DNA from 3 places in the Streptomyces sp. NPDC090994 genome. Region 2 is predicted to be linked to each of the others. Evidence: riboswitches for the same ligand, from Rfam matches in the RefSeq annotation. Region 2 holds a riboswitch; each other region holds the start of a gene.
What was found. A riboswitch is a leader RNA that binds a small molecule or an ion and turns the genes downstream of it on or off. The one in region 2 is predicted to bind cobalamin.
Positions count from the first base shown of each region.

Region 1: another riboswitch for cobalamin. It lies ahead of ACIQR3_RS05695 (ABC transporter substrate-binding protein); the one in region 2 lies ahead of ACIQR3_RS35260 (ATP-binding cassette domain-containing protein).
Region 3: another riboswitch for cobalamin. It lies ahead of ACIQR3_RS00595 (ribonucleoside-diphosphate reductase subunit alpha); the one in region 2 lies ahead of ACIQR3_RS35260 (ATP-binding cassette domain-containing protein).

Region 1 covers NZ_JBIVWS010000002.1:256,269-265,730, forward strand. Annotated here, with positions in the region: gene ACIQR3_RS05690 (FecCD family ABC transporter permease) at 1-840, opposite strand, end outside; gene ACIQR3_RS05695 (ABC transporter substrate-binding protein) at 837-1,883, opposite strand; cobalamin riboswitch at 1,937-2,140, opposite strand; gene ACIQR3_RS05700 (ACP S-malonyltransferase) at 2,135-3,178, opposite strand; gene ACIQR3_RS05705 (beta-ketoacyl-[acyl-carrier-protein] synthase family protein) at 3,256-4,539, opposite strand; gene ACIQR3_RS05710 (acyl carrier protein) at 4,536-4,814, opposite strand; gene ACIQR3_RS05715 (sporulation protein) at 5,135-6,127, opposite strand; gene ACIQR3_RS05720 (tellurite resistance TerB family protein) at 6,421-7,068, shown strand; gene ACIQR3_RS05725 (lamin tail domain-containing protein) at 7,170-7,673, shown strand; gene ACIQR3_RS05730 (CAP domain-containing protein) at 7,872-8,744, shown strand; gene ACIQR3_RS05735 (ATP-binding protein) at 8,757-9,462, opposite strand, start outside.
Region 2 covers NZ_JBIVWS010000032.1:21,726-31,187, forward strand. Annotated here, with positions in the region: gene ACIQR3_RS35240 (heavy metal translocating P-type ATPase) at 1-2,036, opposite strand, end outside; gene ACIQR3_RS35245 (hypothetical protein) at 2,090-2,356, opposite strand; gene ACIQR3_RS35250 (DUF5134 domain-containing protein) at 2,400-3,053, opposite strand; gene ACIQR3_RS35255 (PepSY-associated TM helix domain-containing protein) at 3,050-4,540, opposite strand; gene ACIQR3_RS35260 (ATP-binding cassette domain-containing protein) at 4,738-5,058, opposite strand; cobalamin riboswitch at 5,109-5,286, opposite strand; gene ACIQR3_RS35265 (ABC transporter substrate-binding protein) at 5,403-6,938, shown strand; gene ACIQR3_RS35270 (ABC transporter permease) at 6,945-7,889, shown strand; gene ACIQR3_RS35275 (ABC transporter permease subunit) at 7,886-8,716, shown strand; gene ACIQR3_RS35280 (ABC transporter ATP-binding protein) at 8,704-9,462, shown strand, end outside.
Region 3 covers NZ_JBIVWS010000001.1:112,301-121,762, forward strand. Annotated here, with positions in the region: gene ACIQR3_RS00560 (glycoside hydrolase family 3 protein) at 1-498, opposite strand, end outside; gene ACIQR3_RS00565 (carbohydrate ABC transporter permease) at 507-1,337, opposite strand; gene ACIQR3_RS00570 (carbohydrate ABC transporter permease) at 1,334-2,317, opposite strand; gene ACIQR3_RS00575 (extracellular solute-binding protein) at 2,390-3,655, opposite strand; gene ACIQR3_RS00580 (GntR family transcriptional regulator) at 4,106-4,870, shown strand; gene ACIQR3_RS00585 (DUF3311 domain-containing protein) at 5,013-5,279, shown strand; gene mctP (monocarboxylate uptake permease MctP) at 5,276-6,886, shown strand; cobalamin riboswitch at 7,078-7,217, shown strand; gene ACIQR3_RS00595 (ribonucleoside-diphosphate reductase subunit alpha) at 7,339-9,462, shown strand, end outside.

The DNA of each region.
Region 1 (9,462 bases), on a different contig from region 2:
GGCGCCGGTGAGCGCGCGGGTGGCGTGCGGCAGGACCAGGCCGACGAAGCCGATCGCCCCGGCGCAGCTGACCAGGGCGGCGGTGAGCAGGGCGGTGGCGCAGAGCAGGACGAGGCGGGTGCGGGCCACGCGCACACCGAGGCTCGCCGCGGCCTCCTCGCCGAAGGTGAACGCGTCCAGGGTGGCGGAGTGGACCAGGCAGACCACGAGTACGGCGGCCAGCACCCCCGCGCACAGCAGCACCTCGGTCCAGCCGGCGCCGGTGAGCGAGCCCAGCAGCCAGAACATCACGCCCCGGGTGGTCTCCGCGTCCGCCGAGGTCAGCACGGTGAACGAGGTGAGCGCGGAGAACAGCTGCATGGCGGCCACCCCGGACAGCACCACCCGGTCGACGCTGCCGCCGAGGCTGTGGCTGAGCAGCAGGACCAGCCCGAAGGAGAACAGCGCGCCGAAGAACGCGCCGGCGGACAGCGACACCGCTCCCCCGCCCACGCCGAGCACGATCACGGCGACCGCCCCGGTCGAGGCGCCGGAGGAGACCCCGAGCACGAACGGATCGGCCAGCGGATTGCGCAGCAGGGACTGCATGACCGCCCCGCACAGCGCGAGGCCGGCGCCGCACACCGCGGCCAGCATCGTGCGCGGCATGCGCAGGTCCCACACGATGCCGTCGCGCAGCGGGGCGAGGCCGGTCTGTCCCAGCCCGAGGTGGGCGGCGACCGAGGTCCATACGTCGGCGGTGGAGATGTCGGCCGGTCCGATGGTCACCGCGACGGCGACCGACACCGCCAGCGCGGCCAGCCCGGCCGCGGTGAGCAAGGGGGTCCGTATGCCGGTCACTCGGCGAGTCCGAGGTCCCGCAGGCCGGCCGCCACCTTTTCGATGCCCTCCACGGTGCGGATGGACGGGTTCATCGCCTGTCCGCTCAGCAGGACGTACCGCTTCTTCCGCACGGCCGTGAGGTTGCGGGTGGCCGGGTTGGTCTCCAGGAACTGGATCTTGGCCTTGGCGGTCTCGGCGGTCTGGGACTGGCGGGTCAGGTCGCCGAGGACGATGACGTCGGGGTCGCGGTCGGCGACGGTCTCCCAGTTGATCTGGGGCCACTCGTCGTGGGTGTCGGAGAAGACGTTCCGCGCGCCGAGGGCGCGGGTGATGGCGCCGGGGGCGCCGCAGCACCCGGCGAGGTAGGGCGACTGGGCGTTGGCGAACCAGTACATGAGGGAGACGTCGGACGCCTGGAGGCCGTCGGTGGCCTCGCGGACCCGCGCCTTGAGCCGCTTCACCAGTTCGTCGCCGCGCTCGTCCACGCGGAAGGCGTGCGCCAGGTCGTGTATCTCGCCGTACACCGTGTCGAGGGTGAGCGGCGTGCTGCGGGAGCCGTCGCCGCCGCTGTCGTTGTCCTTGCCCGCGGCGCAGTCGGACGGGGAGACATAGGTGGGCACGCCCAGCTTCTCGAACTGTTCGCGGGTGGCGACGCCGCCCGTGCCGAGCGTGGAGACGAACGAGGCGGTGACGAAGTCGGGCCCGGAGTCCAGGACCTTCTCGAAGGAGGGGGCGTTGTCGGCGAGGCGGGGCACCCCGGCGTTCGCCTTCTCCAGGCCCTTCATCACGGGGTCGGTCCAGGTCGCGGTGCCGGCCAGGCGGTCGGCGAGCCCGAGGGAGAGCAGGATCTCGGTGCTGCCCTGGTTGAGGGAGACGGCGTGCCGCGGCGCCGACTTCAGGGTGACACGGTGTCCGCAGTTCTCGAGGGTGACCGGCCGGCCGGCGGACGGGGAGCCGTCCGCGGCCGGGGCGTCGCCGCCGGAGGTGCCGCAGGCGGTGAGCAGCAGGACGGAGGTGAGCAGCAGGGCTGCGGAACGGGGGACGGAACGGAGCACGGGCATGCCTCGGGTGTCGGGGCTCTGGACGCGGAGCCTGGCCTGTGATCGACCTCCGCACGGAGCGCGGAGGTGCCAGCAGGTCTTCGGACTCGGGTTCGTCCGGACGAGGCGCCTTCCCAGGACCGTTCCCGCCGTCGCGCGGTTCCCGTCCCAGTGGCGTCAGTGCCCCGCCCGTCCCCCTCACCGCTGCGCGTCAGTTCCGGATTCCCACCGGATTCCCTGACCACCGAGGTGGCGTGACTGGCCTCGGCAGACTACCAAGCCCCCCGACCGGGGTGGTGCGGCGGGGCGACAGCGGTGAGGCGCTGCCGCATCCGCTCGACGCCGACGGGGGTGCGCAGCGGCGCGGCGGTCGCACAGCCGGGCAGGCCGGCCTTGACCAGGGCGCTGAGCAGGGCCCGGGGGCCGCTGTCGAGGTAGGTGGTGAAGCCGTCCCGGCGCAGGGCGCACAGGGTGTGGTGCAGGGCCATGGGTTCGGTGAGGTGGGCGGCGGCCGCGGTACGCAGCTGGGCGGGGGTCCGCGCCCAGTGCCCGGCGGTGGTGTGCACGGCGAGGGCGGGGCGGGCGATCGGCTGGGCCCGCAGCAGACGGCGGAAGGACCGGTGGACCTCCCCGAGCAGCGGATGGTGGAAGGCGGTGCGGCTGGTCAGCCGGGTCACCCGGTGCCCGTCGTCCAGCAGCGCCCGCTGGAGGCGGACGAGCTGGCCGTCGGGACCGGCGAGGACCGTCTGGGCGGGCGCGTTGCGGGCGGCGATCCGTACCCGCTCCGTGCCGCAGGTACGGATCAGGTCCGCCGCCCGGTCGGCGCCGGCGTCGGTGGCCACCATGCCGGCCGCCGGGAGCGCGGCGGTCCGCAGCAGCCGGTCGCGTACGAGCAGCAGCTGGACGCCCTGGCGCACGGTGACGGCCCCGGCGGCGGTGAGGGCCGCCAGGTCCCCGACGCTGTGGCCGAGGACCGCGTCGATCCAGGGGCCGGCGAGGTCGAGCAGGACGGTGGCGGCGGCGACCACCGCGGCGTAGGTGGCCAGGTCGAAGCCGAGCGGGTCCGCGCGCAGGAGTTCCTCGGGGCCCGGGGCGTCCGCCTCGGTGAGGAGCCGGCCGACCGGCACGGCGGCGGGGCCGCGGTCCGGCGTGTGGGCGTCCACGGTCGCCAGCACCTCGGCGACCGCGGGCACTTCGCGCAGGTGACGCAGGGCGCCTGGGAGGTAGGCGCCCTGCCCGGGACACATCAGCACGGTGCGCGGCCGGTCCGCCGCCCACGCCGGGGGGCCGTCGGCGCCGGCGGGGCGGGGACTCACGGGACGAGGGTCCACGGAACGTGGGCTCGCGGGGCGGGAGTCGACGGCACGGTGATGCGTGAGACGCCGGTGCTGGTTCACGGGACGGTGGTGAAGGCCAGCGCGACGTTGTGCCCGCCGAAACCCATGCTCGTACTGACCGCCGCCAGCGGTCCGGCGGGCAGCGGTTCGGGACGGCGGCCGACCACGTGGAGATCGATCGCCGGGTCCACGCGTTCGAGGCTGCGGGTGGGCGGCGCCGTTCTGTCCCGCAGGGCGAGGACGGTGGTGACGGCCTCGATGGCGCCGGCGGCGCCCAGGGTGTGCCCGAGGGCCGCCTTGGTCGCGCTGACCGCCACGTCGTCCAGCACCTTCCCGAACGCCGTGTGCAGGGCCTGGGCCTCGCTGAGGTCGCCGACGGGTGTGGAGGTGGCGTGCGCGTTGACGTGCCGGACCTCCTCCGGGAAGAGACCGGCGTCGTTGAGGGCGGCGGTCACGGCGGCGGCGCAGCCCGTGCCACCGGGCGCCGGCTGGGCGACGTGGTGGCTGTCGTTGGTGATGCCCGCGCCGGTCAGGCGGCCGTGCACCCGGGCGCCGCGGGCCGCGGCGTGCCCGGCGCTCTCCACCACCAGCATGCCGGCGCCCTCCCCCATCACGAAGCCGTCTCGGTCGGCGTCGAAGGGGCGGGACGCCCGCTCGGGGTCGTCGCACCGCCGGGACAGCGCGCGCAGCCGGGCGAACCCGGCGAAGACCAGGGGGTGCAGGCCGGCCTCCGCGCCGCCGGCGATCACCACGTCGGCGCGGTCCTCCCGGATCAGGGCGAGGGCCTGGGCGAGGGCCTCGGCGCCGGACGCGCAGGCACTGACCGGGGTGTGCACCCCGGCCGTGGCGCCGACCATCAGGCCCACCTCGGCGGCGGCGTGGTTGGGCAGCATGACCGGGATGGCCCGGGGGCTGACCCGGCCGGGACCGCCGGCCTCCAGCCTGCGGTTCTGCTCCAGGATGCTGATGAGCCCGCCCAGCCCCACCCCGACGATGACGACGACCCGGGAGCCGCCGCCCGCCAGGCGCGTCCCCTCCAGGCCGGCGTCGCGCAGCGCCTCCCGCGCGGCGACCAGGGCGAACTGCGCGGAACGGTCGCAGTGGGCGGCCTTCGCGGGCGACAGTTCCGAGCCGGGGTCCACGGCGGCGGGCGCCGCCGGATACACCTGGGGCGGGCCGTCCGGGGAGCCGAAGTCGAGGCTCTCGACCCCGCAGGCGCCGTCCAGCAGCGCCGACCACGTGGACGGGACGTCACCGCCCAGGGCCGTGGTCATGCCCAGCCCCGTGACGACGGCGGCGGGCTCGTCACGGGTCCGCGCGGCCCGGTCCAGTGGGCTCACGCGGCGCCACCGGCCGGGGCGGGGACCACGGAGAGGAGATGGTCGACGATCTCGCGGACCGTGGTCAGCCGCGCCGCGTCGTCCACCGGCACCTGGACCTGCCAGCGGTCCTCGATCGCGGCGATCAGCTCCAGCAGGGCCAGCGAGTCGACACCGAGGTCGTCCTTCAGGTCGCTGTCGAGGCCGACCTCCTCGACGGACACGTCCTCGACGGTGACGGCCAGCAGTTCCCGCAGTTCGTCGAAGAGCTCACGGTCGTCGGCTGTGGGCGGCATGGAAGGTCCTCCTTGGTCGTGGCGTGCGACGCGCCCGGGAACGGACCGGTGGGGCACCGTCCGTCCCGAGCGCTCCGGCACGGCACCGGCGTCCGCCGGATGCACGCCGACAGCCTTTCCGACCGTTCCGAACGGTAAGCGCCGGTTCAGGAGAGACCCCGGGGCAGCCGGAGCACGTCAGGGGCGCTCCGCCAACTGCCGTGCGAGCCACGTGCGTTCGGGCGCCCCATGTCGCGCTCAGGGTGAAGGGCGCCCCGCGCGTAAAGGGGCCGCCGACCGCCCTTCAGTCCCTCCGTTCCGTCCGTCGCCGGCCGGTGGGCTCAGCCCTCGTCCTCCTCTTCCCCTTCGTCGTCGCCCTCGAAGAAGTCACCGACCTCGTCGACGACTTCGGCCGCGACCATCCCGCCGACGACGCCCACGGCCAGGCCCGCGGCACCGGCGGCGACGGCGGTGCCGATGCCCGGTCCGGAGTGGTGGCCGTCGTGGTGGCCGCCGTGGTGCTCCTCGTGGCCGTGGTGCCCATACGAGGCGTGCGAACCGTAGGCGGCCCGGTGGTCGATCAGCTCCCGGATCCAGCCGTCGACCTCGGCGTTCCAGTCGCGGGCGTCGTGGTGGCCGACAGTGAAGCGGGTGAGGGCGTCGTGCCCCTCGGTGAAGAACCCGCCGCGCTTGTCGGCCTCCAGGACGACCTCCAGGCCGCCGGGGTGGGCGAGGAAGGTCAGTTCGATCTCGTTGACCTGGTGGGCGTACTGCGGGGCCGGGACCAGCTCGATCTCCTGGTAGAACGGCAGTTGCTGCCCGGTGCCGCCGATCCGGCCGTACTCCAGGTCGGCGGAGCGGAAGCCGAAGCCGAGCTGGCCGAGCGCCTCCAGGATCGCCTCCTGGGCGGGCAGCGGTGCCACGGTGAGCTGGTCCAGGTCGCCCTTGTCGCGGGCGCCCGCCACCGACAGTTCGGTGCGCACGCCGAGCACGATGCCCAGGCCCTGCCCGTACAGCTCGGTGACCGGGGTCTCCCACGGCAGCGGCACGCTGAACGGCACGGCGCGCTCCTCGCCCTCGGCGAGCCGGAATCCGCCGCCGACGAGGAACCGGTCGAAGACGACCGCGCCCTCGCTCTCGCCCTCGGCGTGCTCGGCCTCGACCCTGGCCACCAGTTCCAGCGCGATGTGCTCGACGTCGAAGTCGGCGGTGCCGCCCTTGAGCCGGACCTCGCCGGTGAGCGCCGCACCGGGGCGGGCCGCGCCCGGGGCGAGAACCGTGTCGACCGTGGGTCCGCCCACGCCGAGCGAGCCGAGCAGTCGTTTGAACACCATCGTGGCGTCCACTCCTTCATCAGACAGGTGTTTCTACGTGCATGTAGAAGAGTAGAGGCAGAAGGGCGTTCGCCGGCACGCGAGTTGGGCCCGTGTCCCGGGCGGCGGTCGCCGTGGCGGAGTGCCGGCCGTTTTGCTTTTCCTTTGCCCACGGGAACCGCGTGCCGTCCGGAGACGTTTGATCGGGTGGGCACGCAGTAGCGTGCTCGACGGCATGCGCACAGCAGGCCTCGCACGAACAGCGGACCTCGTGCGACAGCAGATGTACACGACAGCGGCAGAAGGTGGCACCAGTGGCGATGTGGGACCGGATCAAGGACCAGGCCAAGAACCTCCAGCAGTCCCAGAGCGCGCGCGGCACGGGCAGTGGGCACGGGCAGGGGCAGGGGCAGAGCCCGTACGGCGGCCAGGGACAGAGCCCGTACGGCGGCCAGGGGCAGGGTGCGTACGGTGGTCACGGCCAGGGTCAGGGCCACGGCTCGGGGTCGTCCTCCGGCGGCACCAAGGCGCAGCTGATCGGCCTGTTCAAGTCGCAGCTGGCGTCGGTCAAGACGGAGCTGAAGAGCGGTGCCTACCGGGACGCGAGCATGGCGATGTGCGCGCTGGTGGCCGCGGCGGACGGACAGGTGGAGCCGGCCGAGCGGCAGCGGGTGGAGGAGCTGATCGTCACCAACGACGTGCTGCAGAACTTCCCCGCAGACCAGCTCCGCCAGCGGTTCAACCAGCATGTGGACCGGCTGCTCACCGACTTCCACGCGGGCAAGGCGGAGGCTCTCCAGGTGATCGCCAAGGCCGCCAAGAAGCCCGCCGAGGCCCGCGCGGTCATCCAGACCGGCATCGTGGTCGCGGGGGCGGACGGCGTCTTCGAACCGGCCGAGCAGCAGGCCGTCCGCGAGGCGTGCACCGCCCTCGGCCTGCCGCCGACCGAGTTCGCCGTCTGAGCGGACGCGGCACACACTTTCTCCACCTCTGCGTCAACTCCGCTTCACCCCCTCGGTATGCTCCGGTCGTTCCGTTCGCTCCACTGAGGGGGGATTTCCTCATGCGTATACGCCCTGCCCTGACAGCCACCGCCGCCGTCGCCGCGGCCGGCACCCTCGGCCTCGCCGCCGCCGTACCGGCCCAGGCGGCCGAGTACTCCTCGGCGCTGAAGGTCAAGGGGATCCAGTACGACGCTCCCGGCAAGGACTCCAACAAATGCTCCGGGGGCAACACGAAGAACGAGTACCTGACGATCAAGAACTACTCGCGCACGAAGACCGTGAACCTGAAGGGGTACCTGGTCAAGGACGCCGCGGGCAACAAGTTCACGTTCAAGACGAGTCACAAGCTGGAGCCCGGCGACTCCGTGAAGCTGCGCGGCGGGCGCGGCACCGACTCCGACGCCAAGAACGTCGTCTACCGGCAGAACTGCAACTTCATGTGGAACAACGACAAGGACACGATCTACCTGGTCAAGCCCACCGGCAGCCGGGCCGACGTCCACTCGTACACCAAGAAGGCAGATGACCGGGACGGCAACGGCTACATTACGTACCACGGCTGACCCGGCGGCCCCGTCCGGGCTGCCCGGTTCCTCAAGGGAGTCTGGTCGCTTCCTTAAGGGTTCCTGAAGTCGGCCTCCGGCGCCCGTCTCCGTACCGGGCCCGCCCTAGGCTCTCGGCATCCCCCCACACAGTTCCGGTGGACGCGGTCGCGTCCACCGGGCCCTGTCCGCCGAACGACCAGCCGAGGTGCACTGCGCATGGGTTCCCGCCGAGCCGTCCGTCCGACCCGCTCCCACGCCCGCCCGTCCGGGGGACGACGGGCACGCGGCACCGCTCTGGTGCTCGGCGCCGTCACCGTCACGGCCGGCGTCGGGATCACGCTGGCGACCGTCGGGGGCGAGGACGACGGACGGTCGGACCACGTCGCCGCGAGCGCCGCCGACGACGCCACCGGCACCGTGGACCCGGCGAGCACGTCGTCCCCCGCGTCGCCGTCGGCCACCGCGAGCGCCTCGGTGAGCCCCTCGCCGAGCGAGAGCGCCACCCCCTCCGCCGCGAAGGAGAAGAAGGCGAGCCCGGCCAGGACGGCCGAGCCCGCCGCCGAGACGTCCTCCCGGGCGGCGACGGGCGGCGACGGCGACCAGTCGTCCGTCAGCGGTGACAGCGGTGACAGCGGCGACACGGGGTCGGGGTCGGACGCGGACACGGGGTCGGACACGGCGGCCGCGGGCACCGCGTCCGTCTCCGGCGGTCCCGAGGCCCAGGTCCTCGCGCTGGTCAACGAGGAACGGGCGGCGGCCGGATGCTCCCCGCTCACCGAGAACGCCCGGCTGACCGCGGCCGCGGACGACTACAGCGACGTGATGGCCGCGAGCGGCGTGATGTCCCACACCGGTCCCGACGGTTCCACGATGGCCTCCCGCGTCGAGGCGGCCGGATACCAGTGGTCGGCGCTGGGCGAGAACATAGCGCGCGGCCAGGCCGACGCCGAGGCCGTGATGGACGCCTGGATGAACAGCTCCGGTCACCGCGCGAACATACTCAACTGCGCCTTCGAGGAGATAGGCATCGGCGTCCACGCCGGTGACGGCGGCCCCTGGTGGACGCAGGACTTCGGCACCGGCCGCTGACCCGGAGCCTCCTCAGCCCCCGCCCACCAGGGCGAGCGACACCCGTACCCGGGCGCCGCCCAGCGGTGCCCGGCCTATGGTCAGCTCCCCGTCCGTGGCCCGCGCGGCCCGCGCCACGATGTCCAGGCCGAGCCCCGTGGAACCGCCCACGCTGACGCCCCGGGTGAGCGCCGCCGCGGGGTCCGCGACGCCCGGACCGGCGTCGTCCACGGTGAGCAGGACGTGCCGCCGCTCCCGTTCCACCCGTACGGCGAAGGCGGTGCCCTGCGCGGTGTGCCGGAACACGTTGCCGATCAGGGCGTCGATCACGGCCGCGAGGTCGTCCTCGGCGAAGCGGACGGGCGTCGGGCGCGGGGTGAGGTACCGCTCGCAGGGGCGGTCCTGCTGGGCGGCGAGGACGGACCAGAACTCCAGCCGGGCGGCGACCACTTCGCTCACGTCGCACGGCCTGGCGGTGGCCGTGGCGGCGCCGCCGGGCTGCGCGGCGGCCAGCGGCGTGCGGGCCGCGGTGATGATCGAGTCCAGTTCGGTCTCCAGCTGTACGGCGGCCTCGGTGACCCGGCGGGCGCTCGCGGTGGCGCCCATCCGGTCCGCCTCGAGGTAGAGCGCGGTCAGCGGGGTGCGCAGCCGGTGCGAGAGGTCGGCGACCAGTTCGCGTTCGACGGCGAGCAGGTCGACGACCCGGTCGGCCATGGTGTTGAACGCCGCCCCGGCTTCC
Region 2 (9,462 bases):
TTGGCCCGGATGGTGCCCAGGGTGCGCCGGGCGAGACGGACCGCGTCGACGAGCGCCTCGATGTCCCCGCGGGCCAGGGTCAGGTCGGCCGCGCCGATGGCCACGTCGGTGCCGCTGCCCATGGCGATGCCCAGGTCGGCGGCGGCCAGCGCGGCGGCGTCATTGACCCCGTCGCCGACCACGGCGACCCGCGCGCCCTCCTCACGCAACTCCCGGACGAGGGCGGCTTTGCCCTCCGGCGTGCACCGGGCGTGCACCTCGTCGATCTTCAGCGCGGCGGCGACGGCGTCGGCGGGCGCCTTGCGGTCGCCGGTGGCGAGCACGGGGCGGATGCCGAGTCTGCGCAGCCGCTCCACGGCCCGGTAGCTGCCGGGACGCAGCAGGTCACCGACGGCGATCAGCGCCTTGGGCCGGCCGTCGACCGTCACCAGGACCGGTGTGTGCCCGGCGTCCTCCGCCTCGGTGAGCGCCTTGACCAGCGCGCGCGGCAGCCTGCCGTCGGGTGCGCCCACGTCGACCGTGTGGCCGTCGGCCCGGCCGCTGACCCCATGGCCCGGCGTCGCGGTGAAGTCCGTGACCTCGGGGAGCGGTCCGACGGTCTCGGTGCGGCGCGCGTATGCGGTGACCGCCCGGCCGATCGGGTGCTCGGAGCCCTGCTCGACGGCCGCCGCCAGCCGTACCGTCTCGTCCGGCCCGAGCGTGCCCGGCAGCGCGGTCACCTTGGCCACCGTCATGTGGCCGGTGGTCAGGGTGCCGGTCTTGTCCAGGACGACGGTGTCCACGTGCTGGAGCGCCTCCAGGGTCTGCGGTCCACGCACCAGCACGCCCAGTTGGGCCCCGCGCCCGGTGGCGGCCATCAGGGCGGTCGGCGTCGCCAGGCCCAGGGCGCAGGGGCAGGCCACGACCAGCACGGCGACGCACGCCGTGAGGGCCGCCTGCGGGTCGGCGCCGGCCCCCAGCCAGAAGCCGAGCACGGTCACCGCGATCGCCAGCACGACGGGTACGAACACCCCGGCGACCGTGTCGGCCAGCCGCTGCGCCCGAGCCTTGCCGGCCTGCGCCTCGGTGACAAGGCGGGTGATCCGGGCCAGCTGGGTGTCGGCGCCGACCGCCGTGGCCTCGACGAGCAGCAGCCCGCCGGCGTTGACGGCGCCACCGACCAAGGCCGAGCCTGCGGACACCTCCATGGGCTCGCTCTCACCGGTCACCAAGGACAGGTCCACGGCGGAACGTCCCTCCGCGACCCGCCCGTCGGTGGCGACCCGCTCACCGGGCCGCACCACGAAGACCTGGCCCACCCGCAACCGCTCGATGGGAATCGACCGCTCACCGTGCTCGTCCCGTACCGACACCTCCTTGGCGGCCAGCTCCGCCAGGGAGCGCAGCGCCGCCCCGGTGCCCCGCTTGGCCCGCGCCTCCAGGAACCGCCCGGTCAGCACGAACAGCGGGACACTCACGGCCGCTTCGAGATACAGGTGGGCCATGCCCTCGGAGGCGGACGGCACCAGACTGAACGACATCCGCATCCCCGGCTCGCCCGCCCCGCCGAGGAACAGCGCGTACACCGACCAGGAGAAGGAGGCCAGCACCCCGAGCGAGACCAGGGTGTCCATGGTGGCCGTGGAGTGCCGCAGTCCGCGCAGCGCCCGCAGGTGAAACGGCCAGGCACTCCACACCGCGACCGGGGCGGCCAGCACGAAACAGAGCCACTGCCAGTTGCGAAACTGCAGGGCCGGGGCCATCGACAGCGCCAGCACGGGCACCGCCAACAGCGCGGTGACCAGCAGCCGTTCCCGCTCCCGGCGGGCCTCGGCGTCACCCCGGTCCGGCTCCCCGGCCGCCGCGTCGTCCTCGGGCGGCGCGGGCAGCGCGGCCTGGTATCCGGCCTGCTCGACCGCGGTGACGAGGTCACCGGGCGCGACGCCGGCCGGATGACTGACCCGGGCCAGCCCGGTGGCCAGGTTGACCGTGGCCGTGACGCCCTCCAGCTTGGCGAGTTTCTTCTCCACCCGCCGCACACAGGCCGCGCAGGTCATGCCGCCCACGGTGAGGTCCGTGACGACGAGACTCGCCGTCGGTTCGCCCGCCCTCACTCGCCGCTCCCGTGACCCATGCCGGGCATGTCCTCCATGCCTCCGCCCGTGCTGGACGTACCGTCACCGCCGCCGTCTCCTCCTCCGCCGGACCCGCCGGTGCCGTGCATGCCGGGTGCCACGGGACCGGCCGCCGAGCCGATGGCGTAGGACACCGAGAACACCAGCGCGAGCAGCAGCAGGAAGCCGCAGAGCGCGGGAGGGGGGAGGAATCTGCGGGCGGTCACGCCGGCAGGGCGGGGGGACAGCGGGACATCGGACATGGTCGGCCTTTCCTGATCGTTCGGGCGTGAAAGCAGCAGGGCGTCACAGAAGGAGGACGAACATCACCGCCATGCCCACGGCCATCGCACCGTGACAGGCCGGTTCGGCCGCCTCGGCACGGACGGGTACGGCGGCACCCCGCCCCGGCGCGGTGACCACGCGTCCCCGGTCGAACGCCTGGGACAGCCACAGCAGTCCGAGCGCGGTGAGGACGACGGCCAGGAGGGCGGCGGTCCACTGCTGCCCCGCGCCGGTCAGCGACATCACGCTGATCGCACCCGTGGCGGACATGTCCATCCCCTCCATGTCGTGGTGCCCGCCCCCCGAGCCGCCGGAGCCCATCGCGGACCCGTCCATCACGGCGGCCATCCACGCCATGGCCAGCATCATGACGACGTGCGGGACCGCGGCGAGGAGCCGGGTCCGCAGTGAGTCCGTCGCCGGGGAGCGCAACGTCGCGGTGGCAGCGAACCACACCGCCGCCACCGAGAAGAGGACGACCTGCGGGTCGGTGGGCAGGTCCATGCCCCAGGGCCAGGCCATCGCGGCCATCGCGCCGCCCATGACGGCGTGCAGCAGGTGACCCACCCGGTTGGGGAGCGTACGGCCGGGCCTCGCCGCCAGCCAGAGCGCGTGGAGGGCGGGGAGGACGAACAGGGCGGTGAGGATCCACCTGAGACCGGTCGCGTTGATCATGCCGCCGCCTCCGTCCGGCCGGCGCGGCGCCGCTGCCGGGCGCCGAGGACCACGTCGACGGCGATGAAACACAGCAGGGGCAGGCCGAACAAGGGTATGCAGTAGCCGATCACCGCGGTCACCAGGACGGCGGGCGCCAGGAACCAGCCCGGCAGTCGCCGCCAGGCCCCGCGTGCCGGTGCCCGGCCGAGGGCGAAGCCGTCGGTGCGGGTGGGCCTGCGCAGCCACCACATCCGGTAGCCCCACAGGATCATGCCGATCAGGGCGAGCGCGAGCAGCGCGAGGACGATCTGGTTGGCCAGGCCGAACAGGAGGCCCATGTGGGCGTCGATGCCCCAGCTCGTCATCTTGGCCAGGAGCGGGTAGTCCGCCCAGTAGGTACGGTCCGTGATGTCGCCGGTGGCCGGGTCGACGGCCACCGTGTCATGGCGTTCCGGCCAGCTGCGGGTGTTCTCCTTGACGACGTACGTGGCCTGATCCTCCGTCGGCGGCGACACGTCCAGCACGCCGCGCAGTCCGGCCTCCCGCGCTGCCGCCACGACCGCGTCGATGCCCACGTCGTGCGCGGCTCCCGCCCCCGGGCCGGGATCCTTCCCGCCGGTGGTGCCGGGCAGGGTGGTGGTGAGGGCCGGGCTGGGACCGGCGAGTGCCGACTGGATCTCGCCGATGCTCGCCCCGGCGTGCACGGACCAGGTCATGCCCGTGACGGACAGCCCGAGCAGACCGGCCGAGGCCCACACGCCGACCGCGGCGTGCCAGGACATGGTGCGCTTGCGTCCCTTCGGACCGCCCTGGGGGACGAGGACCCGCCGGACCCGGTCGCGGGCACGGGGAGTGGTCAGCCACAGGGCGAGGCCACCGAGGATCTCCACCCACAGCCAACTGGCCGCGATCTCACTGTAGACACGGCCGGGCTCACCGAGGTTCAGGTGCCGGTGGAGTCCGTCCACCCAGGCCCGCACGGGCATCCACCAGCCGGCGAAGGTGCGTTCCTGACCGAGGACTTCACTCGTGTACGGATCGACGAACGCGGTCTGCGTGCAGTTGTCCGGCAGACCCGGCTTCTCGAAGACGACCCGGGTGCTGTCGGTACGGCCGGGCGCCGGTGTCACCGACACCAGCGTCCCGTCGGGGACCGCCGCACGCGCGGCGGCCACCTGCGCCGACAGCGCCTCGGGGTCGCCGTCCGGAGTCACGTGCAGCTCGTGCCGGTAGACCACCGCCTCGATCTGCGGTGTCGCCGTGTACAGCAGACCGGTGACCGCCGCGACGAGCAGGAACGGCCCGATGACGACACCGGCGTAGAAGTGGAGTCGCAGCAGCAGCGGCCGCGCAGCGTTCCACGACATGCGGGGACCGCCCGTGGTCGCGGTGGCCGCCGTCGTCCCGCCGGCCCGGACGTGCGCACCGTCCGCCTCCGACGCGTCGGACGGCGGTTCCGCGGTGGTCGCGCCCGTCGCCTCCCGCGCCGCACGGCTCTCCGTCATGACGGTCCTCTCTGCCGGACACGGCCACTGCCGCCGTCGATCGTCTGGTGCAGTAGTCGGGCACGGAAAAGCGGAAGTTCCCTCACCCTGTTGTGACGGGCATCACAGAGGTCAGGCGGGTCCGATCTGCTCCGGCGAGGCACGCCGAACGCTCATCGGGCGTCCGTGCCACGCCCCGCGTACAGCGGTCCGCCACCTCAGCCGGTCGCGTCGCTCTCCTCGACCCGTCCGTCGGTCACCCGCAGCCGGCGCTGGGCGACCGCCGCGAAGAGCGCGCTGTCGTGCGTGCCGAGGAGGACGGCCATGCCGTGCTCGGCGCTCTCCTGCGCCAGCAGGCGGACCGCTGCCCGCGCGGCGGTCGGATCGAGAGCGGAGGTCACCTCGTCACAGATGAGGAGGGCGGGCCGGGCCGTCACCGCGCGGATGAGCGCGGCGCGCTGGAGCTGGCCGCCGGACAGGGTGGCGGGAGGGCGGGCCAGGCCGGCCGGGTCCAGGCCGAGGCGGGCGGCGAGCGACACCACCTCGCCGTGCGCCCGGTCCGCGGGCCTGGGGAGTCCACGCCCCGGACGGCCGGTGAAAGCGACGGGCCAGTCTCCTGGCTGCCGGATCACCGCTCGCACCGCCTTCCGACCGGGCGGCCGTGGCGTGTGGGGTTCGCTCCCCGGTCACAGTGGCGGGACCGCGCCGGACTAGCACCGGCTTCCTGGTTCTCGTCACTCGCGTGTACGCCGCGCACTATGCAGGACGGGGTGACGGGCGGAAGTGATCAGTTCCACACCACCCCCTATTGCATGCCTTTTGCAATTACGGATTGGATGCGTGTGCCGTGGTCAAGGAGCAACAAGCAGGAAGGTGCGCCCTCATGCCGGTCCCCCCCACCCGCCGCAGCGTGCTCGCCGCGGCGGTCGCGACAGGCGCCGGACTGCTGCTTCCCGGCTGCTCGGCCACCGGTTCCGGTTCCTCGTCGCCGAAGAAGGGCGGGACACTGAGCGCGGCCTTCCCCGGCGCGGGTGTGAAGGAGACCATGGACCCGCACGCGCAGCGGCAGTTCGTGGACATCGCGCGGCACAAGGCCGTCTTCGACAAGCTCGTCGAGCTGGACTCCACCCTGCGGCCCGTCCCGAGACTGGCCCGTTCCTGGTCCAGCGACGACGAGGCCCGGGTGTGGCGCTTCGAGCTGCGCCAGGCCACTTTCCACGACGGCCACCCCCTCACCGCGGACGACGTGCTGTACAGCCTGTCCCGCATCCTCGACCCGGACGCCGCCGACCACCTGGCCAAGAACTCGCTGTCCCACATCGACCTGGCCAACTGCCGCAAGGTGGGCAAGCGGGGCGTGGAGATCACCCTGGACCGGCCCAACGCCGAACTGCCCAGCCAGCTCGCAATGACCGGGACACCCATCGTCCGGGACGGCTGGGACGATCCGACGAAGCCGGTCGGCACCGGCCCGTTCCGGTTCGTCTCCTTCACCGCCGGACGCAGCTTCACCGGCCGCCGTTTCGACGACCACTGGAACGGCGTCCCGCACCTGGACGAGATACGCATCCTCTCGGCGGAGAGCGAGGCCCGCGCCGCCGCCGTGCGCAGCGGCGAGGTGCACTTCGCGCACGAGATGACGCCCACCTTCGCCCGTACCGTCGCCCGTGACAGCCGGGTGCGGGTGGTGGCCACCGAGCGCAGCGGGGTGCAGGGGTTCGCGCTGAAGACGGACCGGGCGCCGTTCGACGACCCGGACGCGGCGCTGGCGGTCAAGCTGTTCGTGGACCGGGAGCGGCTGGTGGAGGTGGTGTGCTCGGGCCGCGCGGAGATCGGCAACGACCTGTACGGCAAGGGCTACACGTACTACCCGGACGGCCTGGAGCAGCGCGAGCGGGACGTGGCCCGGGCCCGGACACTGCTCAAGCGCACCGGCCTGTACAACAAGAAGGTCACCTTCTACACCTCCACCGCCGCCGACGGTTTCACGCAGGCCGCCCATCTGTTCACCGAGCAGGCCGGGGAAGCGGGCCTGAAGGTGGAGGTCGTCAACGGGCCGCCGGAGTCGTACTTCACGGACGCGCTGACCAAGGGCACCGTCACCAACCACCGCTGCGGCGCCATGACGATCCCCACCTACATCAGCGAACGGCTGCTCACCGACGCCCCGCAGAACCAGAGCGCCTGGAAGCACGGAGACTTCGACGACGCCTTCACCGCCGCGCGGGCCGTGGTGGACGACGAGCGGCGCACCGCGCGGTACCGGTCGGTGCAGACGACCCTGCGCGACCGGGGCGGGCTGGTGCTGTGGGGGCATCCCGAGTGGCTGAACGCCGTCTCCCGCAGCGTCCAGGGGGTGAAGGAGGCCCCACCCAACACCGTGGACTGGGCCAGGTTCGACACGGTATGGCTGGACTGAGTACGGGTGCTGCGCTACGCCCTGCGGCGGTCCGGGTGGACGCTCGTGCAGCTCGCCGCGCTCAGCGTCATCGTCTTCCTGCTGACCGAGCTGCTGCCGGGCGACGCCGCCACCGTCGACTTCAACGAGCAGGCGGGACTGGAGCAGGTCGCCCGGCTCCGGGAGCAGATGGGTCTCGACCGGCCGCTCGCCGAGCGGTTCGCCGACTGGGCGCACGGCCTGGTCACCGGGGACCTGGGGACCTCGCTGGTCGGCGGCGGCCCGGTCAGCGAAGTCCTGTCGTCCTCGGTGCCGGTGACGGCCGCACTGGCCGCCGTGACGATCGTGCTGCTGGTGCCGCTCGCCGTCGCCGTCGGGCTGCTCACCGGGCTGCGCGCGGGCAGTCGCACCGACCGTCTCGTCTCCGCCGCGACCCTTGCCCTCACCTCCGTACCCGACTTCGTTCTCGCCCTGCTGCTGGTCGGCGTCTTCGCGCTGCGCCTGGGCTGGCTGCCGTCGACGTGGGTGGGCGCGGACGACGTGTGGTGGCAGCGACCGGAGTTGTTCGTGCTGCCGGTGGCGGTGCTGCTGGCCCGCACCGTGTGCCTGCTGTCCCGGCAGATCCGCGCCGGGACGCTGACCGCGCTGCACGCCGGTTACACGGTGCAGGCCCGTCGGCTCGGCGTGCCGCCCGTCCGGCTGGTGCTGCGGCACGTCCTGCCGAACGCGGCCGTGCCCGGCGTGCAGGAACTCGCCCGCACCGGCGACCAGTTGCTGGGCGGTGTCCTCGTCGTCGAGGCCGTCTTCGCCGTCCCCGGCACCGCCACCGCGCTGGTCGAGGCGGTGCAGAACCGCGACGTTCCCACCGTGCAGGCGCTCACCCTGGCCCTGGCCGCCGTGGCCTGCCTGCTCAACCTGGCGGCGGACCTCGTCAGCCACCGGCTGGCTCCCCGTACGGAGGTACTGCGATGAACGCCGGCGGACGCACCCGGCGCACGACGGGCGGAGCACTGCTCCTGGCGGTGCCGGTCACCGCGGCCGTCGCCGGCCCGTTCGTCACGGACGCCGACACCCCCTCCGACGGCATGCCCTACGCCCTCGGCGACGGGCATCCGCTGGGCACGGACGGACTGGGCCGGGACGTGTTGGCGCTGGTGCTGCGCGGCGGGACCAGCGCACTGGGTGTGGCCTGTGCCGCCGTTGCGCTGGCCGTCGCCGTGGGCGCCGTGCTCGGACTCGCCGCGGCCGCCTCGCGCAACCGGTGGCTCGACGATCTGCTGATGCGGCCGGTGGAACTGCTGCTGCCGCTGCCGTCGTTGCTGGTGATCAGTGTGGTCGGGGTCGGCTGGCAGGGAAATCCGATCGCGGTGGCGTTGGCAGTAGCGGCTCTGAACGTGCCCGCCGTGGCTCGGCTGTTGCGGGCGGCGGCGCTGGACGCGGCCAGCGGTCCCGTCGCCGAGGCGATGCGGCTGCAAGGGGAGTCACCGGCACGCGTCCTGTTCAGCCACGTCGGACGGGCCGTGCTGCCGGTGGCCGCCGCCGACGCCGGCACCCGGGTGGGCGGCGCGGTCTTCACAGTGGCCGCCGCCAACTTCCTCGGCCTCGGCCTCGATGCGACCTCCCCGGACTGGGGGGTGCTGCTCGCCGCGAGCCGGGAGGCGCTGTTCGTGCAGCCGTGGGCCGTGCTCGCACCCACGCTGCTGCTGGTGATGTTCGTGGTCGGCGCCAACCTGCTGGCGGACGGGCTGCTGCCGCACTCCGTACGGAGCTACGGGAAGGCGACGGCGTGGAACCAGTGATCGAGGTCAGCGCGCTGACCGCGCTGGCCGGCCCGGCCCGGCTGCTCGACGGCGTCGACCTCACCGTCTCCCCGGGTGAGGTGACCGCCCTGGTGGGCCCCTCCGGCAGCGGCAAGACCAGCGCCGCGCTGGCCCTGCTGGGCGAGGCCGCACCCGGCGTACGGCTGACCGGCACGGTACGCGTCGCGGGCGTCGAGGTGGTGGGCGTAAAGGGTCCGACGGGCGCGGCACGCGACGTCCGGGGCCGCGTCGTCGCCTACCTGCCGCAGCACCCGGCGCACGCCCTCAACCCCGCCCGGCGCATCGGCTCGGTCCTGACCGAACTCGTTCGTCTGCACCGGCCCGCCGACGCAGACGGCACCCGTGGCCGTGCCGCCGCCACCGGCCGCGCGACCGGCGCCCTGCGTACCGCCGGCCTGCCCGCCGACCGGGCCGTCCTGCGCCGCTTCCCGCACCAGTTCTCGGGCGGGCAGCGCCAGCGCGTCGTCCTCGCCCAGGTCCTGGCCTGCGGGCCCCGGGTCCTGGTCCTCGACGAACCCAGCACCGGTCTCGACACGGTGGCCCGGCTGCGCCTCGCGGGACAACTGACCCGGCTGGCCGCCGAGGGATACGCCCTGCTGCTGCTCAGCCACGACCACGACCTGGTCCGCGCGGTGGCCGGCCGCACGGTGCTGCTGGAGCGCGGCCGGGTAACCGCGACCGGCCCCACAGCCGACGTGCTGCCCGCGCCCGCCGTCGCGCCCCTG
Region 3 (9,462 bases), on a different contig from region 2:
CTGGAGGCCGGTGACGTAGGCGGCGGTGTGCCGGGCGACCAGGGCGGGGTCGGCGCCGAAGGAGCGTACGCCGATCACCGGGTTGTCGGGGTTGGCGTTGACGTCGGCCGAGGGGGCCCAGTCGAAGTCGACGCCGCAGGCCGCGAGGCGGCGGCCCAGTTCGGCGGCGACCGCCCGGGTCAGGTCGGGGTCGTCGACCGCGCCGAGGGCGTTGTTGCCCGGGAAGGAGGAGCCGGTGCGCACCTCCAGGCGCGTGACGTCGCCGCCCTCCTCGTCGATGGCGATCAGTACGTCGTCCCGCTCGGCGCGCACCTGGGCGGTGAGCGCGGCGACCTGCTCGGCGGTGGCGATGTTGCGGCCGAACAGGGCGACGGAGGCCAGCCCCTCGCCGAGGCGGCGCAGCAGCCAGTCGGGGGCGGTGGTGCCGGTGAAGCCGGGCTGGAGCACGGCGAGGGCGTCGCGGGTGAGGGTGTCGGTACCGCTGGTGAGTGTCGTCATCGGTGGCCTCAGCCCTTCACGGCACCGGCGGTCAGGCCGCTGACGGCCCTGCGCTGGAGGAAGACGAACAGGATCAGGATCGGGACGGCGAAGAGGGAGGAGGCGGCCATGGTCGCGCCCCAGTCGTTGCCGAAGACGGTCTGGAAGCTGGACAGCCACAGCGGCAGGGTCTGCGCCTCGGCCTCCTTGTTGACCACCAGGACCAGCGGGAACTCGTTCCAGGCGGTGATGAAGCCGAACATCGAGGTGGACATCAGGCCCGGCGCGAGCAGCGGCAGGATGACCCGGCGGAACGCCTGGACGCGGGTGCAGCCGTCGACCATCGCGGACTCCTCCAGCTCCTTGGGCACGGCGGCGACGAAGCCGCGCAGCGTCAGGATGGTGAAGGGCAGGATCATCATCGTGTAGAAGAGCGTCAGCGGGACCAGGCTGTTCAGCATCGAGGCGTCCCGGACGATCATGTAGATCGCGATGATCATGACTTCCCAGGGTGCCATCTGCGCGCACATGAAGGCGATGATGAAGCCGCGCCGCCCCCTGAACCGCATCCGCGCCAGGGCGAAGGAGCCGAGCAGCGCGACGACCAGCGAGAAGACGACCGCGAGGACGGTGACGATCAGCGAGTTGGCGACCATCGTCCAGAAGTTGTCGGCGTCGACCGCCGTCTTGAAGTGCTGGAAGGTGACGTCGGTCGGGAACCAGACCGGGTTCTCCGAGATGATGTCGCCGGTCGGCTTGAACGCCGTGGCGAACATCCAGTACACGGGGAAGACGAAGCCGATGAACAACACGACGGCCGTGACGTTGGGCCACAGCCGGCCGAAGAGCGAGCGCTTCACGCCTCGTCCTCCTCTTGCTTGAGCACGATCCTGAGGTAGTAGGCGGTCAGGCCGAGCATGATCAGGATGGTCAGGACGGCGATCGCCGCGCCCATGCCGTAGTGCTGGTTGCCGACGCCCTCGACGTAGGCGTAGACCGGCAGGATCTCGGTGAGCCGGTCGGGGCCGCCGCCGTTGAAGCTGAAGACCTGGACGAACGCCTTGAAGACCCAGATGATCTCCAGGAACGTCGTCGCGTAGAGGAACGGCCGCAGGAACGGCATGGTGACGGTGGTGAAACTCCGCCAGACGCCGGCGCCGTCCAGGGCGGCGGCCTCGTACAGCTCGCCGGGGATGGTGGTGGTCGCCGCGTAGAGGTTGATCGCGACGAACGGGATGGACATCCAGACGATCAGCAGGGTGACGACGAAGAACGTCGACATCTGGCTGCTGGTCCAGGAGTAGTCGGCCATCGAGTGCCAGCCGAGCTTGTCCAGGACCCAGTTGACGACGCCGAAGCGCTGGGCGAACAGCCACTGGTAGACGGTGGTCGCGGCGACCACCGGCATGGCCCAGGCCAGCACCAGGCCGATCAGCAGGGTGACCCGCATCCGCTTGCCGAGGCGGGCGAGGAGGAGGCCGACCAGGGTGCCCAGGACCATGATCAGGGCGACGTTGACCGCCGTGAACAGGATCGAGCGCAGGGTGACCCGCCAGAAGTCCTCGCCGGTGAGGACCTCCTTGTAGTTCTCGATGCCGTTCCACTCGGTGACGTGCTGGATCAGCTGCGCCATGTTGAGGTTCTGGAACGACAGCAGCAGGTCCTTCACCAGCGGCCAGCCGAGCAGCAGCACGGTGGCCGCGACGGCGGGCAGCAGCAACAGGTACGGGGTGAGGGCGGCGGCCCGGGGCGTGCCTTTCGGGGCCGGTCCGCCGGCCGCCCCGGCCGTCCTGCGGACGCCGGCCGGGCCGGAGGGCGGCCGTTCGGTCTGCACGGTCATGCTCGCGAATCTCTCTACTCGGCCGGTACGACGCCGGGGGCGGGGGCCGGTGGCCGGCCCCCGCCCCAGCTCCTACTGCTGCTGCGCCAGGCGCTTGTTGAACTCGCCCTCGACCTGCTTGGCCGCCTCCGCGGGCGACTTGCCGTTCAGTACGGCGGTCATGTACGTCTTGATCGGGTTGGGGGCGTTCTCCACCGCGGCCCACTCCGGGATCAGCGGCGTGGTGCCGCCGACGGCGGCGGCCGGGGCGGCGGCCTCGGCGGGGGCGTTGCCCTTCAGGTTGGTCTGGAGCGACTCCTTGTTCGGGATGACGCCGTTCTCCTTGGCGAGCTGGCCCTCGAACTTGTCGGACAGGGCGAGCTTCAGGAACTCCTTGGCCAGGTCCTGCTTGGTGGAGCCGGCCGCGACGGCCAGGTTGGAGCCGCCGAGGAAGACGCCCTCGGGCTTGTCGGCCGTGGCGCCGGGGATGGTGAAGTAGCCGATGTCCTGCTCGATCTTCGGGTTGGCCTCGATGGCGGTGGCGGCCTCCCAGCCCATGCCGATGAAGGCGCCGACGTCGCCCTTGGCGAACACCTCGGCCTGCTGCGGGGTGGCCTCGTCCTTGTCCTTGGGGGCCTCGGAGAGCGCCTGGAACTTCTGGTAGGTCTCCATCGCCGCGGTGACCTTGGGGTCGGCCAGGTTGGAGACGTACGTGTCGCCGTCCTTCTTGACCAGTTCGGCACCCTCGCCGATCACCAGGCCGACGAAGTGGTACCAGTTCTGACCGGGCAGGTAGATCGGCTCGGCGTCGGTCTTGGCGCCGATCGTCTTCAGGTCGTCGTAGAACTCGTCCCGGGTCTTGGGGGTGTCCTTGATGCCCGCGTCGGCCCAGACCTTCTTGTTGTAGACGACGACGCGGTTGGCGAAGTACCAGGGCGTCGCGTACTGCTTGCCCTCGTAGACGGAGGAGGCGTTGAGGGACTCGGTCCACTCGCCGCCGATCTCCTTCTTGAGGTCACCGAGGTCGGCGAGGCCGCCGGTCTTGGCGTAGGCGGGGGTCTGGGTGTTGCCGATCTCGAAGACGTCCGGCGGGTTCTCCTCGGAGAGGGCGGTGGTGAGCTTCTGCTGGATGCCGTTCCACTGCTGGATCTCGAACTTGACCTTCGAACCGGTCTGCTTCTCGAAGGCGGCGCCCAGTTCCTTCTGCCACTGGTCGGGGGACGATCCGTCCATCACCCACACCGTGAGGGTCTGGCCCTTCGTCCCGGCCTCACTGTCGCCGCCGTCGCCGCCCCCGCACGCCGCGATGGAGACCATCATGCCCGCGACACCGATCGCGGATATCAGCTTGCGCTTCACGCCACCCTCCTCAGGGATGCCACAACCCCCCTGCCTCCCCGCGGTAACTCGCCGACGCGTGACCGCCCTTGGGGCCGGGACTGGACCAATGGTGTAGACCAGTACGGGGAGACTGGCCCAGACCAATAAGACTGTCAAGGGTGTGCAACCGGCCGCCCGGCCTCCGTGATGCGACCGAGATATGCAGGGACCTTTCATTCCCCGAGGGGCGGATCGGACCCCCGTCGGATGCCCGTACCAGACACCCGGCGGCGGCCGTGCGAAGGGGCCCGGCCGGTGCGTACCACGCGGGCTTGACGGCGCGGTGGACTAGACCAACGGTGGCCCCAGAGGTATACAGAGGGGGTCACGGAGCGTGCGGGACCAGCCCGCGGTGAGCCGTGCCACGATGTGAGCCGCGGCCGGCCGGGGACGTCGGCCGCTTCGGCATCCGGAGCCGGGAAGGCAGCGATGAGCACCGACGTCAGCAGTGCGGAGAACGAGGGTGGGGCGACCGTCCGTACCGCGCGTGTGCCCAAGTACTACCGCCTGAAGAAGCATCTGCTCGACATGACGCGGACCCAGGCGCCCGGCACACCGGTCCCGCCGGAGCGCACGCTGGCCGCCGAGTTCGACACCTCCCGCACCACCGTGCGCCAGGCCCTCCAGGAACTCGTCGTCGAGGGCCGCCTGGAGCGCATCCAGGGCAAGGGCACGTTCGTCGCCAAGCCGAAGGTCTCGCAGGCGCTGCAACTCACCTCGTACACCGAGGACATGCGTGCCCAGGGGCTGGAACCCACGTCCCAGTTGCTGGACGTCGGCTACATCACCGCCGACGACCGGATCGCCGCGCTCCTGGACATCGCGGCGGGCGGCCGGGTGCTGCGCATCGAGCGGCTGCGCATGGCCAACGGGGAGCCGATGGCCATCGAGACCACCCACCTGAGCGCCAAGCGCTTCCCGGCCCTGCGCCGCTCCCTGGTCAAGTACACGTCCCTCTACACCGCCCTCGCCGAGGTCTACGACGTCCATCTCGCCGAGGCCGAGGAGACCATCGAGACCTCGCTGGCCACCCCGCGCGAGGCCGGCCTGCTCGGCACCGACGTGGGCCTGCCGATGCTGATGCTCTCCCGGCACTCGCGGGACCGGGACGGTCAGCCGGTGGAGTGGGTGCGGTCGGTGTACCGGGGGGACCGGTACAAGTTCGTGGCCCGGCTGAAGCGGCCGCGGGACTGACGTTCCCTCCCCCTGAGCTGCTTTCACGGGGACATGCCGGTCTTCGGGACCGATATGCGGACGGGGTCTTCCGCTGTCGTGTAACCGTCACCTAGATTGCCTCCGCATTACAGGGGTGACCACTAGGGGACGGAGCCGCCGCATGTCGCAAGCCTCAGGAACGAGCTCGGGGCCGGTGGTGACGCCGGTGCGCGTGATCATCGGGATCTGCCTCGTCGCACCGTTCGTGGCCATGCTCTGGGTCGGGTCGTACGCGAAGACCGACCCGGCGTTCATCGGCATCCCGTTCTTCTACTGGTACCAGATGGCCTGGGTGCTGATCTCGACGGCGCTGACGATGATCGCGTACAAGCTGTGGCAGCGTGACCAGCGGGCCCGGCGCGCTCCTGAGGGGGGTGCGGGCAGGTGAACGACGGCGTCAACGGCGTGGCACTCGCCGTCTTCGTCTTCTTCTTCGTCCTGGTCACCGCGATGGGCTTCCTGGCCGCCCGCTGGCGCCGGGCCGAGAACGAGGCCAGCCTCGACGAATGGGGCCTGGGCGGACGCTCGTTCGGCACCTGGATCACCTGGTTCCTGCTGGGCGGCGACCTCTACACGGCGTACACCTTCGTCGCCGTCCCGGCGGCGATCTACGCGGCGGGCGCCTCCGGCTTCTTCGCGGTGCCGTACACGATCCTGGTCTACCCGCTGATCTTCACCTTCCTGCCGCGCCTGTGGTCGGTCTCGCACAAGCACGGGTACGTGACGACCTCGGACTTCGTGCGCGGCCGGTTCGGCTCGAAGGGACTGTCGCTGGCGGTCGCCGTCACCGGCATCCTCGCCACCATGCCGTACATCGCGCTCCAGCTGGTCGGCATCCAGGCCGTGCTGGACGTGATGGGTGTCGGCGGCGGTGAGGACACCAACTGGTTCATCAAGGACCTGCCGCTGCTGATCGCCTTCGGCGTGCTGGCGGCGTACACGTACTCGTCCGGGCTGCGGGCGCCCGCGCTGATCGCGTTCGTGAAGGACACGCTGATCTACCTCGTGATCGCGGTCGCCATCATCTACATCCCGATCAAGCTGGGCGGCTTCGACGACATCTTCGCCGCGGCCGGCGACAAGTTCGAGGCGGCGGGCGCGGGCGGCGTGACCCCGCCCGACACCGGCCAGTGGACGTACGCCACGCTGGCCCTCGGCTCGGCGCTGGCGCTGTTCATGTACCCGCACTCGATCACCGCGACGCTGTCCTCGCGCAGCCGCGAGGTGATCCGGCGCAACACCACGATCCTGCCGCTGTACTCCCTGATGCTGGGGCTGCTGGCCCTGCTGGGCTTCATGGCGATCGCGGCCGGCATCAAGGTGAGCAACGGCCAGCTCGCCATCCCGCAGCTCTTCGAGGACATGTTCCCGGACTGGTTCGCGGGGGTGGCCTTCGCGGCGATCGGCATCGGCGCGCTGGTCCCGGCGGCCATCATGTCGATCGCGGCGGCCAACCTCTTCACCCGCAACATCTACAAGGACTTCATCAAGCCCGACGCCACGCCGGAACAGGAGACCAAGGTCTCCAAGCTGGTGTCGCTGCTGGTGAAGGTGGGCGCGCTGGTCTTCGTGCTCGGCATGGACAAGACGGTCGCGATCAACTTCCAGCTCCTTGGCGGCATCTGGATCCTGCAGACCTTCCCGGCGCTGGTCGGCGGCCTGTTCACCCGCTGGTTCCACCGCTGGGCGCTGCTGGCCGGCTGGGCGGTCGGCATGGTCTACGGCACGCTCGCGGCGTACGGCGTCTCCTCGCCGACGCAGGCGCACTTCGGCGGCTCGTCGGAGGAGATCCCGGGCATCGGGGAGATCGGGTACATCGGTCTGACGGCGTTCGTGCTCAACGTGCTGGTGACGGTGGTCCTGACCTTCGTCCTACGCGCGGCCAAGGCCCCCGACGGCGTCGACCAGACCCGCCCGGAGGACTACACGGCGGACGCGGGCGACCCGGGCGTGGAGGTGGAGCTGCCGCCGGCGACCGCGGGTTCCGCCCACTGACGCACCCCGTGCGGGGCGTGCGGCGGTGTGCCGCTTCGCCGCGTGGGCCCGAGCGACCGCACACACCCCGCGGCGACGCCGCCGAGGAGGCACACCTCGGCGGCGTCGCCTTCGTTCCCTCCCCCGGTCCGTCCTCACTGTGCGAGCCGCCCCGCCGACCCGGCGGACACTACATCTGGGGTCGCTTTCCTCACCCGGCACAACATGTATGCTCGTGCTCGCTGTCGCCGCAGGGGAATCCGGTGCGAATCCGGAACTGTCCCGCAACGGTGTACTCGCGTGTCCGCACGCCAGTCCAGTCCGAGTACCTGCCGACAGTGCGCCCGGCCGTCCGGTCCGGGCGCCTGACGTCCGGGCCTCGTGGAATGGGCCGGTGGACGCGACGCCGAGCGCGCTCGTGAGCTGCCCCCTGCCCTCCGCAAGGCCCCGTGCCGAGCGAGGGAGTGCTCCCCATGACCATCGCGCCAGCCGACCCGGTATCACCGGTCGGCCCGGCTCCGGCAACGCCCCCGGTGCCCGAGGACAGGCCCGGTGCCGCGCTGCTGCGGACCCTGACAGAACTGACCGCCGACCTCCCCGACGCCGACCCCGGCCGGGTCGCCGCCGCCGCGCTGCGCGGCCGGTCCGCGCGGGCCGACGAGCCCGAGCTGCGGGAGCTGGCCACGGAGGCCGCGGCCGGCCTGATCTCCGAGGACCCGGCGTACTCGCGGCTGGCCGCCCGGCTGCTGACGCTCACCCTGCGCGCCGAGGCCGCCTCCCAGGGCGTGACCACCTTCACCGAGTCCGTCGCCACCGGCCACCGCGAGGGCCTGATCGCCGACCGCACGGCCGAGTTCGTACGCCGGCACGCGGACCGCCTGGACGCGCTGCTCGACCCCGCCGCCGACGACCGCTTCGGCTACTTCGGTCTGCGCACCCTGCACAGCCGCTACCTGCTGCGGCACCCGCACACCCGCAAGGTGATCGAGACGCCGCAGCACTTCCTGCTCCGCGTCGCCGCCGGCCTCGCCGAGGACGACACACCCGGGTCCGCCGACGAGGTGGCCGCGCTCTACGGCCTGATGAGCCGCCTCGACTACCTCCCCTCCTCCCCCACCCTCTTCAACTCCGGCACCCGGCACCCCCAGATGTCGTCCTGCTACCTCCTGGACTCCCCCAGGGACGAGCTGGACTCGATCTACGAGCGCTACCTCCAGGTCGCCCGCCTCTCCAAGCACGCCGGCGGCATCGGCATCGCCTACTCCCGCGTCCGCGCCCGGGGTTCACTGATCCGCGGCACCAACGGGCACTCCAACGGCATCGTCCCGTTCCTCAAGACGCTCGACGCCTCGGTCGCCGCCGTCAACCAGGGCGGCCGGCGCAAGGGAGCGGCGGCGGTCTACCTGGAGACCTGGCACGCGGACATCGAGGAGTTCCTCGAACTGCGGGACAACACCGGCGAGGACGCCCGCCGCACCCACAACCTGAACCTGGCGCACTGGATCCCGGACGAGTTCATGCGCCGCGTCGAGGCGGACGCGGACTGGTCCCTCTTCTCCCCCGCCGACGTCCCCGGACTGACCGACCTCCACGGCGCGGAGTTCGACGCGGCCTACCGGGCGGCCGAGGCCAACGGCCTGGCCCGCAGGACGCTCCCCGCCCGCGAGCTGTACGGCCGCATGATGCGCACCCTCGCGCAGACCGGCAACGGCTGGATGACCTTCAAGGACACCGCCAACCGCACCGCCAACCAGACCGCCGAGCCGGGCCACGTCATCCACTCCTCCAACCTCTGCACGGAGATCCTGGAGGTCACGGACGACGGGGAGACGGCGGTGTGCAACCTGGGCTCCCTCAACCTGGCCGCCTTCGTGACCGGCGAGGCCATCGACTGGGACCGCCTGGACGCGGCCGTCCGCACCGCCGTCACCTTCCTCGACCGGGTCGTCGACATCAACTACTACCCGACCGGGCAGGCGGCCCGCTCCAACAGCCGCTGGCGCCCCGTCGGCCTCGGCGTGATGGGTCTCCAGGACGTCTTCTTCAAGCTCCGGCTGCCCTTCGACTCCGCCGAGGCCAGGGCCCTGTCCACCCGCATCGCCGAACGGATCATGCTGGCCGCCTACGAGACCTCCGCGGACCTCGCCGAGCGCGGCGGCCCGCTGCCCGCCTGGGAGAAGACCCGTACCGCACGCGGGGTCCTGCACCCCGACCACTACGACGTGGAGCCGGTCTGGCCCGACCGCTGGACCGCCCTGCGCGAGCGCGTCGCCCGCACCGGTCTGCGCAACGCCCTGCTCCTCGCCATCGCCCCGACCGCCACCATCGCCTCCATCGCGGGCGTCTACGAGTGCGTCGAGCCGCAGGTGTCCAACCTGTTCAAGCGCGAGACGCTGTCCGGCGAGTTCCTCCAGGTCAACTCCTACCTGGTGGCCGACCTCAAGCGGCTCGGCGTCTGGGACGCCGGCACCCGCGAGGCCCTGCGCGAGGCCAACGGCTCGGTCCAGGACCTCGACCGGCTCCCCGAGGACGTCCGCCGCCTCTACCGCACCGCCTGGGAACTCCCGCAGCGCGCCCTGATCGACCTGGCCGCCGCC